3 regions of the Shewanella marisflavi genome follow, and region 2 is predicted to be linked to each of the others. Evidence: predicted binding sites of a transcription regulator. Region 2 holds the regulator's gene; each other region holds the start of a gene.
The links. The regulator FliA, encoded in region 2, starts transcription of late flagellar genes. The targets are predictions, from matches to a motif close to CTAAAGNTNNNNNNNNNNNNGCCGATA.
Positions count from the first base shown of each region.

Region 1 (6,131 bases), 170 kb from region 2:
ATCGCCACGCTCGATGGGTGCCGTCACTTTCTCGAAGTTCCACAGCTCTGTAATACGATCGACAATCGCCTGCTTATTTTCCAACTGGGCTAGAAAATCATGTCCTGCCTGCTGCTGTTGCTTGACCCAGCTGTGAGTCGCTTCACTTTCTTCCTCTAGATAACGGTAGGGATCAGCGACCTCTACCCCATGCAAAGTCTCGACAACCCCTTGAGGCTGAGTAGCAAGCTGTGCCGATGTCGGTTCACTGGCATGGTAGTGACAGCCCATGAGTGCCAAACCTATCCCGGCAAGCAAAAGGTGTTGCTTTGATAATATCGTCTTAAGAGCCATGTGTAGCCATCCTGGATATCTCGTTATTATTAATGGTAAACCTGTGAGCAAGCGCCCAATTACGACGTACTATACAAGTAAAAAAAAACCGTGCAATGGTTACAAATAAACTAATCAGGGGCTTGCCTGAGATACCTGTTAATAAAAAAACAACATGGATGAATTATATAAATCGTGAAATTATGCAACAATTTTGCTTAATCAAGCGCAAATAGCCAATATGTATGAATTCACCACTTCCAGAGCGCTCATTTGATATTAGAAATACTAATCTGAGGCGGGAATTTTTCTAGTTTGTAGGAGCAATGGTCTGACCCTATAATTCGTCTCGTTTTCAGGAAGTGTCTACCGCGCTGGTAGATATGAAAACAAGAACTCCGATTTCCCGTGCCAGTCACGTGAATTCATCCCTGGTTCTTATGCTTGACTTCCTTCCTTCAATTTGTTGATTGCAATATATTATTTGCGGCCCACTTAAGATTAAGTGGGCTTTTTTTTTGCCTTAAAATCCCACTCTCCTTAAATATCGTAATCAATGCCTGCCAAACGCCAAACGACAGAAACAACAAACCGGCCATTAAGACCGGTTTGCTAATGCATGAAACGCTTCTGGAAAAAGTTAGAGCGGTTTACTCAGACGGATCACGACACGTCGATTTCGGGCACGTTCATCTATGGTCGCATTGGAGGCCACATGACGACGCTCACCATGACCTAGAGTGTGAATTCGCTCCTGTGGGATCCCTGCAGACAGGAATAGCTGCTTAACTGAATCCGCTCGTTTCTCTGATACCTTCTTATTGACCGAACGCCCACCGAAACTATCGGTATAAGCATCAATCAACACAAGTTCGACTTCAGGATCATAAGAGAGATACTCCTGAACCTTGGCGATCTGCGCCTTGGAGTAACGGGTTAACTCTTGTCCCCCAAACTCATAGGTCAGCACAGTAAAGGCAATATCTTCAAAACTATAAGGCAAAAGGTTGGCCAGACATGATTTAAACTCGGCATAACGACGGCCAAAATTGGCCGCGGATAGGCCGACTGCCACCTTACTGGAACGGTTATACCAATCGGCATAATAAAAGGTTGGCTGCATGCCGCGCTCAAGTTCATTGAGCATGGACCAAGCCGCCTTTTTCGGCACTTCACCGCTAAAGTATTTTTGATAAGTCAGCTCGGTGATTGGACGAGACACCACACCCGGGCGCCAAGCAGGTGCCATGCTCATCAGCTTGGCATTAGTGACCTCATCGGGCTTCACCCACATATCCAGACTAAAGTTCAAATCATGATCTTTACCGGCGCGACTGGTAAACACCGCCTTTCCGTATGCTGGGATCTCATGTTCGAGACGACAGATGATGGGACTGGCGTCGCTTAAACGCCATGAGGACTGTTCCAAAGAGGCCACATAGTGACGCAACTCTGCATGTGCCGTCGTCGTAAGACTCAAGCCAATACCGAATGTCATCGCACTTAGCACTCTCAACCACATAGACAATCACTCTTATTAATTAGGTTACTTATCCCTATCGGCCTTATTTAGCTTTCCTTTAGCCTATATATTGACCAATCAAACATGACAAGCTCCCACCCGATACTTCATAATAGCCACCCACTCATCATTTTGGATATTTTAATGAGCGAAATTTGCGACGCAAACAAACTTAACCACAGATTTCGTGGTTACTTTCCCGTGGTTATTGATGTTGAAACTGCGGGCTTCAATGCCCAAACCGATGCGTTGCTGGAGATCGCCGTTACCATGTTAAAGATGGATGAGAAGGGTGATCTGGTATTAGACAAGACACTGCACTACCACATCGAGCCCTTCGAAGGGGCTAACTTAGAGCCTGAAGCCCTCGCCTTTAACGGCATAGATCCAAGCAATCCACTGCGCGGCGCAGTGAGTGAGAAAGAGGCCTTTTTGGAGATCTTTAAAGAGGTCAAAAAGCATCAAAAAGCCTCTGATTGTCATCGCAGCATCATAGTGGCCCACAACGCCTCCTTCGACCATGGTTTCGTGACCAAGGCGATAGAACGTAATGGCTTAAAACGCACGCCGTTTCATCCCTTCGCGACTTTCGACACTGCGGCTTTGTCAGGTCTGGCTCTAGGGCATACAGTGCTAGCTAAGGCCTGCGAGATTGCCGGCATCCCATTCGATAATAAAGAGGCACACTCAGCCCTCTACGATACCGAGCGCACCGCCGAGCTGTTTTGCCATATTGTGAACAAATGGAAAGCTTTAGGCGGATGGCCACTTAGCTCTGATAATGCCGACGATTCAATGGAAGAACAGAGCGAAAGCCAAGATAGCAGTTCAAGTTAGCGCGATGATCAAATCCAGTTAATGCACTCTAGATAGTGCCACTTTAACGGTTTACCTCATCACAATATCAAAGGGGATGCAGCGCAATAGCACCGCTATCCCCTTTTTAACAATGAAACGATATTAAAGCACCGTTTACAACCCAGTGTATTGATTTAATTTTAGCGTATTAATTAGCGCAAAAATCTCTTCTAACTCTTTAAACAATTGTTCAATATCTTCTTGAAAGCTTAACTCTTTTTGGATATCTAGTTTAGATTGGAAATAATCATGACTACTCGCTATTTTAAGCAGTAACTTCCCGTCTTTAAAACAAGCTTCCAGTTCAGAATTATAGAAGCGCCCTATTGAGAGCAAGCGTTCCATCGTCGCGGTATTAAGCAAGTAACGAGCTTCAACCTGATCGCTACTGTACACTTCAAACTCTCTTTCAAAGTTTACATCTTCGAGCCTAACCCGCGATAAATCACTTTTGAAGGCATCCAATTTGTTACCGAACATGCCTCTATCTTTGCTAATCAGGGTAATACCTGAAAAACGTTTAGAGATATCAAATTCAATTAATATGCCATTGAAAATATTTTTGTATCGGGTTTGATTATCATTATTAGTACTATCTTTTACATCCAACCCTAATTCCCGTAGCAAAAATTTAATGCCTTGATACTTCCCTTTGAAGGAGTCTTTAAAATAGCCACGGTCATATTTAGGTAAGATACCGTAATCTTTGTACGTTTCTAACTCTGGCAAATTTGGCGGATTGAGTTTAAATTCCTTACCAAAATAACGAATGAGAATAGGATAAAGCTCACTAAAAATGTCTCCGCTTAATTTAGTCACTTCGCCACATGCCCAAACATAAACGCCTGCGATCATTGCAAATACCGTCATGGTACCGAGCAGACTTATGGTGAATAGTTGGCCGTCATCAAGCACTGCTAAGCTATAATACATCACGGCAAATCCGACGAGAAATAATGGGATGACGAGTTGGCCTAAGGGTTTAGCAATTTTGGCTCGTTCGTTGTATCGCTTGACAGCATCTAAGCGCATCTTTTCATAGGATGCACATTTTGGGGCAATATTGCGCTTGTAGTACTGACTAAAAGAAAGTTTATCCTTTTCAGGAACATCAAACTCCATCGGATTCATTTATCACTCCTTGAATATGTTTTAATGCGACGTAATACCTACGAGCCTATAGTTTTGGTCCTTAACCGTATCAACGTGCATCATTTATATAGCAAAAACAAAAAAGCCGCGATCCTCGCGGCTTTTTTAGCTACAAACTACTATCTTAAGATTATAGTGAGTCAGCGTTGTCAGTCAGGTAAGAAGCAACACCTTGTGGGCTTGCGTCCATACCCTTGTCACCTTTTTCCCAACCAGCTGGGCAAACATCACCATGCTCTTCGTGGAACTGAAGCGCATCGATCATACGTAGCATTTCATCAACGTTACGACCTAGTGGTAGATCGTTAACCACTTGGTGACGAACCTGACCTTCTTTGTCGATAAGGAAAGAACCACGGAAAGCCACACCGGCTTCTGGATGCTCAACGTCATAGGCTTTACAGATCTCATGCTTCACGTCAGCAACTAGCGTGTATTGCACTTGACCGATACCACCCTTGTCTACAGGAGTGTTACGCCATGCGTTGTGAGTGAACTGAGAGTCGATTGAAACACCGATAACTTCTACGCCACGCTTCTTGAACTCTTCCATGCGGTGATCGAAAGCAATCAACTCAGATGGGCATACGAAAGTGAAATCAAGTGGGTAAAAGAATACTACAGCTGGCTTTCCTTTAATCGCTTCGCTCAGGGTAAAGCTATCTACGATTTCGCCATTACCAAGAACTGCTGCAGCAGTGAAATCAGGAGCCGGACGGCCTACTAATACGCTCATTTTATATCTCCATCTATGGATTGAAAAAGCTTTTAATTATGAACTCCAAAGCATTATAGGCAGTCACCAGCGGGACACAAGTAATTTGGGATCATTGTCACCTTTTATAATAAAAATTCATCGAGTTGCCTAACTTATCACCTGCGGCCCCCGACCTTGGTATGCATGTTTACACTTACGCAGTAAACTTGAATACAGTTCAGTTACATCTCTGTCTTATTTCAAAGTTAAAACGCCTTGGCGCTGGACAACACGGGCTATTGCTGGCAAAAATAGCTTCCCATTACAGATTAAAAAATCAGATTGAATCAATATGAATGCAGTTGTTATAGCCGTTTGCTTGATGTTGGGCCTTAGCCTTGCGCGAGTAAACGTCGTCATCGCGCTCACCGTGAGTGCCCTGGTCGCCGGGCTCGTCGGCGGCATGGACCTTCAGCAAACGGTCGAAGCCTTTAATACCGGCCTGGGCGGGGGCGCGCAGATAGCCCTGAGTTATGCCCTACTGGGCGCCTTTGCCGTCGCCTTGTCGCACTCTGGCCTCACCACGCTTATCTCCCGTAAGGTGATCGCTCAGCTAGGTCAAGAACAAAGCCCTGGTAACATCAACAAGGTACGCTGGCTCTTGCTACTGGCTATCCTGGCGATGGCGGTCTCTTCACAGAACATTCTGCCGATCCATATTGCCTTTATACCGATTCTGATCCCGCCGCTACTGCATGTAATGTCTAAGCTCAAAATGGATAGACGACTAGTCGCTTGCGTGTTGACCTTTGGCCTAGTGACCACCTATATGATCTTGCCTGTGGGCTTTGGTGGCATCTTCTTAAATGACATCTTGCTATCGAACCTCACCAGTAACAACTTGGAAGCCGTGCGTGAGCAGATCCCACCAGCCATGCTGATCCCAGCCCTGGGCATGGTATTTGGCCTGTTTATCGCCGTGTTTATCAGCTACCGTAAGCCTAGAGAGTATAAAGAAGAACTGATTCTGGCGGCCGAGCCCGAAGAAACCCTAAATCGCCGTAATATTTTCATCGCCCTGATCGCCATTGCATCGACTCTCATCGTCCAGCTCTATACTGGCTCAATGATCTTCGGTGCACTCATCGGCTTTATCATCTTTAGCTTTTCAGGGGCGCTCAAACATGTCGCCGATCAGGATATCTTTAACCAAGGCGTGCGCATGATGGCCAACATAGGTTTCATCATGATCTCCGCAGCAGGCTTTGCCGCTGTGGTCAAAGCCACTGGGGATGTAAGCACCTTGGTAGACTCCCTCAGCCATCTTATTGGTGATAACAAAGCCTTGGCAGCATTCTTAATGTTGGTGGTCGGCCTGCTCATCACCATGGGGATTGGCTCATCATTTTCTACCATTCCCATTATCGCCACTATCTATGTACCACTGGCCATTAGCTTTGGCTTCTCAGTACCAGCCACCATCGCCCTCGTGGGCACGGCAGCGGCGCTAGGCGATGCAGGCTCGCCAGCATCAGATTCGACCCTGGGGCCAACTGCGGGTCTTAACGCCGACGGTCAACATGACCATAT
Region 1 is NZ_CP022272.1:2,678,058-2,684,188, forward strand. Features, by position in the region: gene CFF01_RS11745 (prolyl oligopeptidase family serine peptidase) at 1-333, opposite strand, end outside; gene CFF01_RS11750 (flagellar protein MotY) at 953-1,810, opposite strand; gene rnt (ribonuclease T) at 1,979-2,671, shown strand; gene CFF01_RS11760 (DUF3137 domain-containing protein) at 2,807-3,823, opposite strand; gene CFF01_RS11765 (peroxiredoxin) at 3,975-4,580, opposite strand; gene CFF01_RS11770 (Na+/H+ antiporter family protein) at 4,894-6,131, shown strand, end outside.
Region 1: CFF01_RS11750 (flagellar protein MotY) is a predicted target of FliA. The motif match lies at 1,870-1,896, and genes of this name have one in related genera.

Region 2 (6,131 bases):
AACTGGGCTTTTTGGTACCGGCGGTGCATATTCGCGACAATTTAGATTTGGCGCCAAACACCTATCGCATCTCTTTGATGGGAGTGGCCTCGGGTGAAGCAGAGATCCGTCATGACTGTGAACTGGCGATTAACCCTGGTCAGGTCTACGGCAAGCTCGATGGTGTAGAGACAACAGATCCCGCTTTCGGGTTAGAGGCTGTATGGATCGCCCCTGAACTGAGAGAGCATGCTCAAACCTTAGGTTATACCGTGGTAGATGCCGCGACCGTAGTGGCCACTCACCTGAGTCAGCTGCTAACCAATAACGCCTCTAAGCTGCTGGGTTACGAAGAGGTACAACAGCTGATGGATATGCTTGCCAAGCACTCGCCTAAGCTGGTCAGTGGCTTTATTCCCGATGTCTTGCCGCTGGGTACTGTGGTGAAGGTAATGCAGAACCTGCTCAATGAAGGCGTGTCGATACGCGATCTTAAGACCATAGTTCAGACTTTGCTTGAGTACGGGCCTAAGAGCAATGATACCGAGGTGTTGACAGCGGCAGTGCGCATCGCGCTTAAACGCATGATTGTACAAGAAATAAGCGGGCCAGAACCGGAAATCCCCGTCATAACTTTGGCGCCGGAATTGGAACAGATGTTGCATCAGTCTATGCAGGCAACGGGAGGCGAGGGGCCGAATATCGAACCTAGCCTTGCCGAGAGGATGCAAAAGTCGTTACTTGACGCATCCCAGCGTCAGGAGATGGTGGGTCAGCCAGCCATCTTACTGACTTCGGGTATGTTACGTTCGACGCTGTCGCGTTTTGTTAAACATACGATTCCAAACTTAAGGGTGATCTCTTATCAAGAGGTACCCGATGAGAAACAAATTCGTATCGTATCAGCGGTCGGCCAGTAGAGGGTATTTAAGTGAAAATTAAACGTTTTTTGGCAAAAGATATGCGCTCTGCATTGGCCCAGGTTAAAGAAACATTAGGCTCAGATGCGGTGATCATGTCTAACAAGAAGGTCACTGGTGGCATCGAAATTGTGGCGGCGGTCGATTATGACGAGCCTAAGAAGGCTAGTGTGACTAAGCCTAGTGTGTCCTTGGCAAGTGAAGCCAGCGCTATTCCCCCCAGTTTTCTCGACCTGGCTGAAGAGAAGGTTTCTATTGGTCGTCAGCCCATTAAGGCGGAGTCAAAAAAACAACCTGCGCCGGTGGCAGATTCGCTGCAAGCTTTATTAGAGCGTCAACAAAATCGTGTCAGTCAGCAATTGAATCAGTCAAGCGACGAGCTCGAGATGCCTGCATGGGCACAAGGTTTGAAGGCGCCAAAAGCAGAGGCTACCGCTCCCTCTCAGGTTGAAACCCAAAGCCGACCTAAGCGTGATAAGCATAGTGTCGCCAGTGGTGAGATTGAATCTATGCGCGAAGAGCTGGCATCTTTGCGCAACCTATTAACCGATCAAGTCACCTCTTTGCTCTCTGAGCAGAAGAGACGTTTGGACCCTGTGGGTGCCATGTTAGAGAGTCGCCTGCTTGATGCTGAGTTTAGTCCAGAGGTCGCCGCTAAGTTATCGGCCTTGAGCGAACATTACACCCCTGCTGATTTGGTGAAAGCGCTGCCGCGTAGTCTGGCTAATCTGCTGGATAACCAAGGAGATGACATTGTTCGTCAGGGAGGCGTCGTCGCGTTTGTGGGTCCTACAGGTGTGGGCAAGACCACAAGTGTTGCAAAATTAGCCGCTCGATTTGCTGCACATCATGGTTCAGATCAAGTTGCGTTAATAACAACGGATCATTATCGCATTGGAGCCTATGAGCAGCTGGCAACCTATGGCAAAATAATGGGGTGCCCGGTCAAGCAAGCACATGATCTCAATGAGTTGGAACAAATTCTTTATCAGTTTCGCAATCGCAAGCTAGTATTGATAGATACGGCGGGAATGGGACAAAGAGATGTGAGATTGTTCCAACAACTTGATAATTTAACTGCAAATAGCAGATTACCTATTCGCAGTTATCTGGTACTGTCATCTACAAGTCAAAGAAGAGTGCTTGAAGATGCCGTCGCGCAGTTTACTCGGATCCCATTGTCCGGCGCGATTTTGACCAAATTAGACGAATCAGTGGCCTTGGCTCCGGCATTAAGTGTTTTGATTCAAAGTGGGTTACCATTGAGTTATGTCACTGATGGACAAAGAGTTCCAGAAGATATGCAAGTCGCCGACACCTTAGCCCTGGCCAACAAGGCGTTGTCGGTACTCGAAAAGAAAGTGCAACCAATACAGAATAACGAAAGGTCATATGAACGGGCCTACGCATTTGAGTAATATAATGAGTCGGGATCAAGCAAGCGGTTTACGTATGATGAATCAACCATATAACGAAAAAGTAAAAGTAATTGCCGTAACCGGTGGTAAAGGTGGCGTGGGTAAAACCAGCGTTTCGATCAATACCGCGGTCTCCCTGGCTGAGAAGGGCAAGCGCGTGCTTGTACTTGATGCTGACCTAGGTTTAGCGAACGTCGACGTCATGTTGGGGCTCAGAGCTGAACGCAATCTCTCCCACGTATTATCGGGCGATGCAGACCTTGACGATATTATCGTTCGTGGTCCTAAGGGAATTGGTATTATTCCTGCCACCTCAGGCACTCAGGCTATGGTCGAGCTGACACCAGCGCAGCACGCGGGTCTTATTCGTGCCTTTAGTGAGATGAGAACCCAGTTTGATATTCTTGTCGTCGATACGGCTGCCGGGATCTCAGATATGGTGCTAAGCTTTTCTCGCGCCTCACAAGATGTCCTGGTGGTTGTGTGTGATGAGCCTACCTCAATTACCGATGCCTATGCTTTAATTAAGATTCTTAGCCGAGAGCATGGTGTATTCAGATTTAAGATTGTGGCCAATATGGTCAGAAGTTTACGAGAAGGAATGGAGTTATTTGCTAAACTTAGCAAAGTAACCGACCGTTTTCTCGACGTGGCGTTGGAGCTGGTTGCGACAATCCCCTTCGATGAAAACCTTCGCAAATCAGTTCGTAAACAAAAATTGATTGTCGAGGCATTTCCTAAGTCGCCGGCATCAATTGCTTACCATGGTTTAGCTAACAAGATTATTAGCTGGCCAGTGCCGCAACAGCCCGGCGGACACCTAGAGTTCTTTGTGGAAAGATTAGTTCAACGCCCTGAATATCAAGAGGATCGTACGAGTGAGTAAAGCCGCTGCGTATACTTGTTTAGATAACAAAGCTTCTATTGTCGAACAGTATGCACCGTTGGTTAAAAGGATTGCTCACCATTTACTTGCTCGTCTGCCCGCTTCGGTGCAATTGGATGATCTTATACAAGCAGGTATGATGGGCCTGCTTGAGGCCTCAACCAAGTTCGACGGCAGCAAGGGCGCCAAGTTTGAAACCTTTGCTGGTATTCGTATCCGTGGCTCCATGTTGGATGAGATTCGTCGTGGTGACTGGGTGCCCAGGTCAGTACATCGTAATCAGAGACGTGTTGCCCAGGTGATAGATGAGCTAGAACAAGAGCTTGGGCGAGATGCAAAAGACAATGAAATTGCAGATCGACTTGATATGACGCTCGATGAGTACCATCATATTCTTAATGATGTTTCTGTCGGGAAAGTAGTTGGAATTGAAGATCTTGGTGTATCGGTCGATGTAGTAAGAGACGAAGACGATCATCAAGATGATGCTTTTGAAGCACTGGCAGAGACACAGTTTCATGAGGCCCTTGTGGAGGCGATTAAGTTACTGCCAGAAAGAGATGGATTAGTTTTGTCGTTATATTATGACGAAGCATTAAATTTAAAAGAGATCGGTGCCGTACTTGATGTCAGCGAATCCAGAGTTAGCCAGATTCATAGCCAGGCGATGCTCAGACTTAAAGCGAAACTCAAGCATTGGACCAAAATATAACGATTACATGAGCAATATAAAAACAGCTCCGCGGAGGAAACCTTGGACAAGAATATGAAGATTCTCGTTGTTGACGACTTCTCAACAATGAGACGCATCATCAAGAACTTGTTGAGAGACTTGGGTTTTAATAACACTCAGGAAGCAGATGACGGTTCGACAGCCCTGCCTATGTTGCAAAAGGGTGATTTTGACTTTGTCGTAACCGATTGGAACATGCCAGGTATGCAGGGGATCGACCTGTTAAAGGCTATCCGTGCCGATGACGACCTGAAACACATTCCAGTGTTAATGGTCACTGCGGAAGCAAAAAGGGAACAGATCATTGCGGCGGCTCAGGCTGGTGTGAATGGCTATGTAGTTAAACCTTTTACTGCGGCGACATTGAAAGAGAAGTTAGACAAAATTTTCGAACGACTCGGTTAATCAAGGTTGGGCTATGCAGGCAGATACTTCAGGGCTGATCAATCTAGCACAGGCTAAGGAGCTTGTGGACTTGCTAGAAGCTGGTCAACAAGAGCAGGCCGACGAACTCATACGTGATATCGCCAGCCCGATTCAGAAAGAGCTGTTTGATGAGGTAGGTCGTCTTACCCGTCAGCTTCACAGTGCCATTGTGGACTTTCAAGTGGATGGTCGTCTCATTGAGTTGGCGAACAGTGAAATCCCCGATGCAAAAGAGCGCCTCAATTATGTCATTGATATGACAGAGCAGGCCGCTAACAAAACCATGGACGCCGTTGAAGAGTCTCTGCCCCTTGCAGATGCCCTCACCATGAATGTTCAGTCGGTGAAACCCTCATGGGATCGCTTGATGAGACGTGATATTGAGCTGCATGAATTTAAGGCGCTTTGTCACGATGTTCAGCAGTTTATCGAGCGAAGCGAATCGGATTCTAATCGGTTAAAAGAGTTACTCAATAACATCCTGCTTGCCCAAGATTTCCAAGATCTGACCGGACAGATGATCCGTCGGGTCATTGAGTTGGTGCGAGAGGTAGAGAGCAACTTGGTCTCTATGTTAACCGTGTTTGGCGAACAGCCAGCAACGGACAAGCCTCGTGCGTCAGAGAAGTGTGTCGAAGCAGAAGGTCCTATTATGAACGCTGATCAGCGTGATGATGTCGTGACAGGGCAAGATGAAGTCGATGACTTGCTTTCGAGTCTGGGTTTCTAAGTAGGAGTCATATGAATGTCCTTTGATGTTGATGAAGAGATACTGCAGGACTTTTTGATTGAAGCGGGTGAGATTCTTGAGCTTCTCTCTGAACAGTTGGTGGCGTTAGAAAATAATCCTGACGATACCGAACTACTCAATGCCATTTTCCGCGGATTCCATACCGTAAAGGGCGGGGCAGGCTTCCTTAGTTTGACGCCCATGGTAGACGTCTGCCATGAAGCAGAAAATACCTTCGATCTGCTGCGCACGGGTAAGCGCAGTGTTTCTGCCGAGCTGATGGATATCATTCTTCAGGCGGTAGACTCCATCAACTCAATGTTTGCCGAAACCCAAGCGGGTGTTGAGCAGAGCCCTGCCGATGACGTCTTGTTGGCTAACTTAAAGTTATTAAGTTCAGGTGAATTATTGCCTTCAGAGCAGGGCGGTGCTGCGTCGCAGGCCAGTAGTGACAGTACTCCTGTCGCTGATGCACCTGTTGACGATGGCATTGAACTGTTTGGCCTGCCTGGCGATGACGGTGTTGAACTGTTTGACCAACCCGCCGATGACGGCGTCGAACTCTTTGACGAGCCAGTTAGCGATACCCCTGTGACTTCCATCGCCGGTGAAGGCGATATCGATGAGATTGACGAATCTGAATTCGAAGCCCTTTTAGATGCTCTGCATGGCAGCGGTAAGGGGCCGTCAACGGCATCAAATGGTGAGAGCGCGCCAGCAGCGGCTAGCGACAGCGATGACATCACTGACGATGAGTTTGAATCACTACTCGATGAACTTCATGGGTCTGGGAAATTTAAGGCACCATCGGCCCCCATTGCCAAGGTGCCAGAGCCAAGCGCACCGCCGGTTGACGCAGATGAGATCACCGACGATGAATTTGAAAAACTGTTAGATGAATTACATGGTAGCGGCGCGGGCCCTGGTAAGGAAAACAGTAAAGCGGTAACTGCTCCTGCGACGAAAGCCCCTCAAGCGTCCCCAGCCAAAGCCAGTGCTCCTGCTCCAAGTGTGCCTAAAGCTCAGCCTGTCGAGGCGC
Region 2 is NZ_CP022272.1:2,845,341-2,851,471, reverse strand. Features, by position in the region: gene flhA (flagellar biosynthesis protein FlhA) at 1-899, shown strand, start outside; gene flhF (flagellar biosynthesis protein FlhF) at 911-2,317, shown strand; gene CFF01_RS12595 (MinD/ParA family protein) at 2,322-3,203, shown strand; gene CFF01_RS12590 (RNA polymerase sigma factor FliA) at 3,196-3,915, shown strand; gene cheY (chemotaxis response regulator CheY) at 3,958-4,341, shown strand; gene CFF01_RS12580 (protein phosphatase CheZ) at 4,355-5,092, shown strand; gene CFF01_RS12575 (chemotaxis protein CheA) at 5,108-6,131, shown strand, end outside.

Region 3 (6,131 bases), 1.6 Mb from region 2:
AAGTGAGCACTTTTTATTCAGCGATGCCTTGCCAGCTCACAAGGGATAGGGCCTAGCCTGAGTAATGGAAATGCAAAAAGTCCACCTAAGTGGACTTTTTCATTATGGAGCTTTATTTCATTTTACTGCCCAACGAGGATCTCATCGGACTCCTTCGCCTTGCCTTGCTCAATCGCAATTTCAACTCGGCGGTTGCGGGCGCGGTTATCGGCGGAGTCATTGGGCACTAACGGCGCGGTACTGGCCATGCCAACAACCTTCATACGCTGCTGATCAAACCCTGAAACGCGTACCAGCTCATGGGCGACGGCCACAGCACGCTTGCTGGAGAGATCCCAGTTAGAACTGTAAAGCTCGTTACTGATCTTCATATCGTCGGTGTGACCCGAAACGGTAATGATCCCCGGCACATCCTTGAGCAGCTCACCCACGCGACGCACTACAGGCTTAAACCTAGGCTGAAGGAAACCTGAACCCGATGAAAAAGCCCCTTTCTCTCGGATGCGAATAATGATCTGCTGCCCGAGAGATTCAATCTCGATCGCCCCATCGACGATCTCCTTATTGAGCTCCTGGGCCATCTTTTTCACCTGATCATTGATCTGATCCTGTGATGCTGCCTCTTGCTGCTGTTGCTTGGCCTGCGCTTCAGCGTCAGACTCTTCCTGAGCCGTCGATGATGCCTCGCCACCACGTTGCTCACCCTGCTGTTGCTGCACGCCGCCGGCGCTATCATCTTCACCGGCCTGCACCTCAATGATGGGCTCAGTCATCTCGTTGGTTTGTTGGTTAATGATCTCAATCGGTGTGGGTTCTGGTTTACCAGGGCGAAACTCCAGTGCGATCACCGAGGTTCCCTTGGGAATGTCTTTAACTTCGACCTTATTCTGTACCCCAAAGGCATACTTCATCGACCCGGCGATCTGCTTGAACTTCATGACGTCCATCTCAGAGAAGGCGAGCAGCAAGACGAAAAAACACATCAGCAGCGACATGAGGTCGGCAAAAGTTGCCAACCACATAGGCGCCCCGGCTGGAGGGCAATCGCATTTGACCTTCTTAGCCATCTGGCTATTCCCCGTCCGTCGTGTCTATCTCTCGCTGTTTCTCCGAGAGGTAATTCTTCAAGAATCCCTCGATGACCCTTGGGTTTTGGCCATCTTGAATAGCCAAAACCGCATCCATAATAAGGTTTCGATTAAGCATCTCTTCACTCATGCGTAGCGTGAGTTTGTCGGCAATAGGCAAGGCCACCATGTTGGCAAGAATGGCACCATAGAGAGTCGTCAACAAGGCTACCGCCATCGCAGGCCCAATCGACTTAGGATCATCCATGTTAGACAACATGGCCACCAGACCGATAAGGGTACCAATCATCCCCATGGCGGGCGCCACATCCCCCAGCGCCTTAAAGATACCGATTCCGGTTTTATGGCGCTCTTCGGTGAGGGCGATATCTTTTTCCAGCGCCTCACGTACTACGTCACCATCATGCCCATCGACGAGCATGTCGACCGCTTTTTGCATAAAGCTGTTGCTGATCTCCGCCTCCTCAAGGGCCAAAAAGCCCCCTTTACGGGCGGCATCGGCCATAGTGACCGCCTGCTCGATCAGCTCATCCGGCTTATCTATCTTGAACATAAAGGCTTTGGCCGCGATCTTGACCGAACCGAGGAACTGTTTGAGGTTGTATTTCATCATCACCACAAACAAAGAGCCTATCAATACGATTAGCACTGAATTCACATCGATAAATATGGCAATGCCGCCACTACCGATCATAGCTCCGATAATAAAACCAAACGCACCAATTAGGCCTATCAGGGTCGCTAAATCCACAACTCTTCCTCTTATACAGTATCGGCTATTGCTAATATCTCGGCCTAATGACCAAGCTCTCAGTCAACACCATAATCATCTCGAGACGGATATCCACTCTACTCACTCTTATAATCTAAGACATCTCATTTGCGCTGGGTGGTGACATAAAAGTCGCCAATTAGACATGAATTCACCTAACCGCAGGCGGGAGTTTACGATATAATATCTGACAAAATTGAGTATTGTTCTAATTCAATTATCGGACAGCTTACACGCAAGTTTAGCTACAAATTCAATTTTTTATAAAAAAACCTCCTTAAAGCGTGCTATTGCACAAATATACGACAGCGCAATTTGACCCCTAAGGTCGACTGAGATACTTTGTCTGTCGCTAAATTCTTGGGAAAATCACCGTGGCCAAAAAACCTGAAAACCTGACCTTCGAAGAGTCGCTCACAGAATTAGAACAGATCGTCACCAGCTTAGAGCAAGGCGATGTGGCTTTAGACGACGCCCTCAAACAATTTGAACGCGGCATCAATCTGGTCAGAAATAGCCAAGGCAAACTCGAACAGGCCCAACAGAAAGTCTCCATCTTGACCCAGGAACAGGATCAACCCAGCTTGCAACCCTATCTGCCAGAGGGCGAATAATTGCTAAACGAAGCGATAACGCGATACCAGCAGCGCGTCGATGAACAGCTGCGCCATTTTATCAAGGCACAAGGCGAGACTGAGCCACAACTGAAGGCCGCCATGAAACATGGCGCCCTGATCGGCGGCAAGCGTATCCGCCCTTTTCTGGTCTATGCCATCGGCGAAATGCTTAATGTGCCACTGGAAAGACTCGATGCCTGCGCCGCTGCCATCGAATGTATTCATGCCTACTCTTTGATCCATGACGATCTCCCCGCCATGGATGACGATGCCCTGCGTCGCGGTCAACCGACTGTACATATCGCCTTTAATGAAGCCACGGCCATACTGGCAGGTGATGCCCTGCAAACCCTGGCGTTTGAAATCATCAGCCGAGAAGAGAGCGAACTCACCGCCGAGCAGCAACTGGCCATGGTACGGGCTCTCGCCAAAGCCTCGGGTTACAGCGGCATGTGTGGTGGTCAGGCGATGGATCTTAACGCCACAGATAAGCAGATAGATCTCGACACATTAAAACGACTTCACAGATTAAAAACCGGTGCGTTAATTCGCTGCGCAGTAGAATTACCTATCATTGCTGCCAAGGTCACAGATGAACAAGCTCGCCATCTGTTAACATTTGCCGATGCAATAGGTCTCGCCTTTCAGGTACAAGATGATGTACTGGATATTATTGCCAGCACAGAAGAGCTAGGGAAACCCCAGGGATCGGACTGTGAGTCGAACAAAAGTACCTATCCGAAACTACTTGGTTTATCCGGGGCACAAGAGACTGCAAAAAGTTTGATTGAAGACGCCCTATCAGCGCTGGCTAAATTACCATACAATAGCCAGTTAATTGCCGAATTCGCCCGTTTCATCATTGAGCGAAGAGTATAATAAAGAGCCAAAGAATCTCGCTATGAGTTTGGATATTACGAAATACCCTGTGCTGGCACAGGCTGACACCCCCGACGAATTACGACAGCTTCCACAAGGGGTGCTACCAAAACTTGCTGATGAACTCAGAAGTTACCTCCTACAGTCGGTAGGCATTTCCAGCGGCCACTTCGCCTCTGGCCTTGGCACGGTTGAACTGACAGTGGCGCTGCATTATGTCTACAACACGCCATTCGATCGCCTGATCTGGGATGTGGGTCATCAGGCTTACCCCCATAAGATCCTCACTGGCCGCCGTGATAAAATGCACACCATTCGCCAAAAGGGCGGTATTCATCCTTTCCCTTGGCGTGAAGAGAGTGAATATGACACCTTCAGCGTAGGACACTCTGGCACCTCTATCAGTGCCGCGCTAGCCATGGCCGTGGCCGCTGAAAAAGAGCAAGCCGGTCGTAAGGTGGTTGCCGTCATCGGCGATGGCGCCATGACAGGCGGCATGGTATTTGAAGCCATGAACCACGCCGGCGATCTGCACAACGACATGCTGGTCGTACTCAACGACAACGAGATGTCTATCTCGGAAAACGTCGGTGCACTCAACAATCATCTGGCACAGCTGATGTCGGGTCGTCTCTATACCACGATCCGCGAAAACAGTAAGAAGGTGCTCAAGGGAATGCCAGTCATCAAAGAGATGGCTAAGCGCACCGAAGAACACCTAAAAGGCATGGTTGTCCCTGGCACCATGTTCGAAGAGCTCGGCTTTAACTATATCGGCCCTATCGATGGCCATGATGTCGACGCTCTGGTCGAGACGTTACGCAACATGCGTAACCTTTCTGGCCCGCAGATACTGCATATCATGACCAAGAAGGGTCGCGGTTATGAGCCTGCCGAGAAAGATCCTATCGGCTGGCATGCCGTACCTAAGTTTGACCCATCGACCTTCGCAAAACCTGCCGCGAAACCCGCTAACCCCACCTTCTCTCAGGTGTTTGGACGCTGGTTGTGTGACATGGCAGAGAAGGATGACAAGGTACTTGGGATCACCCCCGCCATGCGTGAAGGCTCTGGCATGGTAGAATTTTCTCAGCGTTTCCCGAAACAGTATTTCGACGCCGCCATTGCCGAGCAACACGCGGTCACCCTAGCCGCAGGTTTTGCCTGTGAGGGATATAAACCTGTACTGGCTATCTACTCCACCTTCTTGCAGCGCGGCTATGATCAGCTGATCCACGACGTGGCGCTACAGAAGCTACCGGTGATCTTTGCTATCGACCGCGGCGGTATCGTAGGTCCAGACGGCCCAACCCACCAAGGGGCCTTCGATCTCAGCTATATGCGCGCCATTCCAAACATGGTGATCATGGCACCCTCGGATGAAAACGAATGTCGTCAGATGCTCTACACAGGTTACTGCTATAACGAGGGCCCCACGGCCATACGTTATCCAAGAGGCAGTGCCACAGGAGAGCCTCAGGTTGAAACCATGACGGCGATGGAGATAGGCAAGGGCCTCATCAAACGTCAGGGTAAGAAGATTGCCATCCTTAACTTTGGCACTACGCTCGCCTCGGCGCGTCAGGCCGCAGACGCCTTAGATGCCACCCTGGCCGACATGCGTTTTGTTAAACCACTGGATGTGGCGCTGATTAAACAGCTGGCAGACAGTCATGACCTCTTGGTTACGGTGGAAGAGAACGCCATCATGGGCGGCGCTGGCTCTGGTGTGCTGGAAGTACTACAGCAGCTGAAGCAACCTATGCCTGTGCTCAATATCGGCCTGCCCGATGAGTTTATCAAGCATGGTGAATGCGGCGAGATCCTGGCCGAACTGCAACTCGATGGCCCGGGTATCGAAGCGCAGATCCGCGCCTATCTGGCGGACTAAGCCTGATCCTCAGCCCACAAAAAAGGCCTCTTAATGAGGCCTTTTTTAATCTCTTAAAGCAATCAACTTATGCCTGAGTATCGACGCTCGCGCCGCCCTGAGACACCATCACCATGGCAGGACGCAATAGACGCTCGTTCAGCATATAACCTTTTTGCATTACCATCATCACAGTATTAGCCGGGAACTCTTCGCTTGGCTGCATACCGATCGCCTGATGATGATCAGGGTTAAACGCCTCACCTTGTGGATTCACCTGGGTCAGGCCAAACTTCTCTACCGCACTGGTAAAACTCTTCAGCGTCAACTCTACCCCTTCATAGATCGCCTTAGTGGCTTCATCTTCGGGGCTGGTACCTAGCAGGGCGCGCTCCATGTTATCGATCACAGGCAAAAGCTCATTTGCGAACTTCTCTAGGGCAAACTTATGCGCCTTCTCGACATCGATAGCCGCGCGGCGACGTACGTTATCCACTTCGGCAGCGGCGCGAATCACAGAATCCTTCTGCTCTTCCACTTTAGCCTCGGCAGCTGCCAGGGCTTGTTCTAGCTCTTCAACACGGAAATTAGCTTGGGTAAGTTCGTCCATCAAACTGGCTGCATCTTCAACCACCTCGGTTTCAACTTCTACAGCTTCAGTTTCTTCAATTTGTGGTTCTTGGGCTTTGTCTGACTCTTTGCTCATTGTTACTCCAGCTAAAAATGCTTTGTTTCTGCATGCTCTGGGCATATTATGGGGATCAAATTTGAGGTTTCAAGCCCTAGGGTCTGTTTATCTTTCAGATTTGATTTTTGTTCAATCTAAACGTGTTTTGCTCAAGGCACGTACTGTGTCGCATCCTTATGCTATGTAAATAGCACGCAACACAGAGCTGGGTACGTTT
Region 3 is NZ_CP022272.1:1,240,038-1,246,168, reverse strand. Features, by position in the region: gene CFF01_RS05560 (flagellar motor protein MotB) at 123-1,067, opposite strand; gene pomA (flagellar motor protein PomA) at 1,072-1,839, opposite strand; gene xseB (exodeoxyribonuclease VII small subunit) at 2,235-2,474, shown strand; gene ispA ((2E,6E)-farnesyl diphosphate synthase) at 2,475-3,356, shown strand; gene dxs (1-deoxy-D-xylulose-5-phosphate synthase) at 3,379-5,247, shown strand; gene grpE (nucleotide exchange factor GrpE) at 5,315-5,932, opposite strand.
Region 3: pomA (flagellar motor protein PomA) is a predicted target of FliA. The motif match lies at 2,079-2,105, and genes of this name have one in related genera.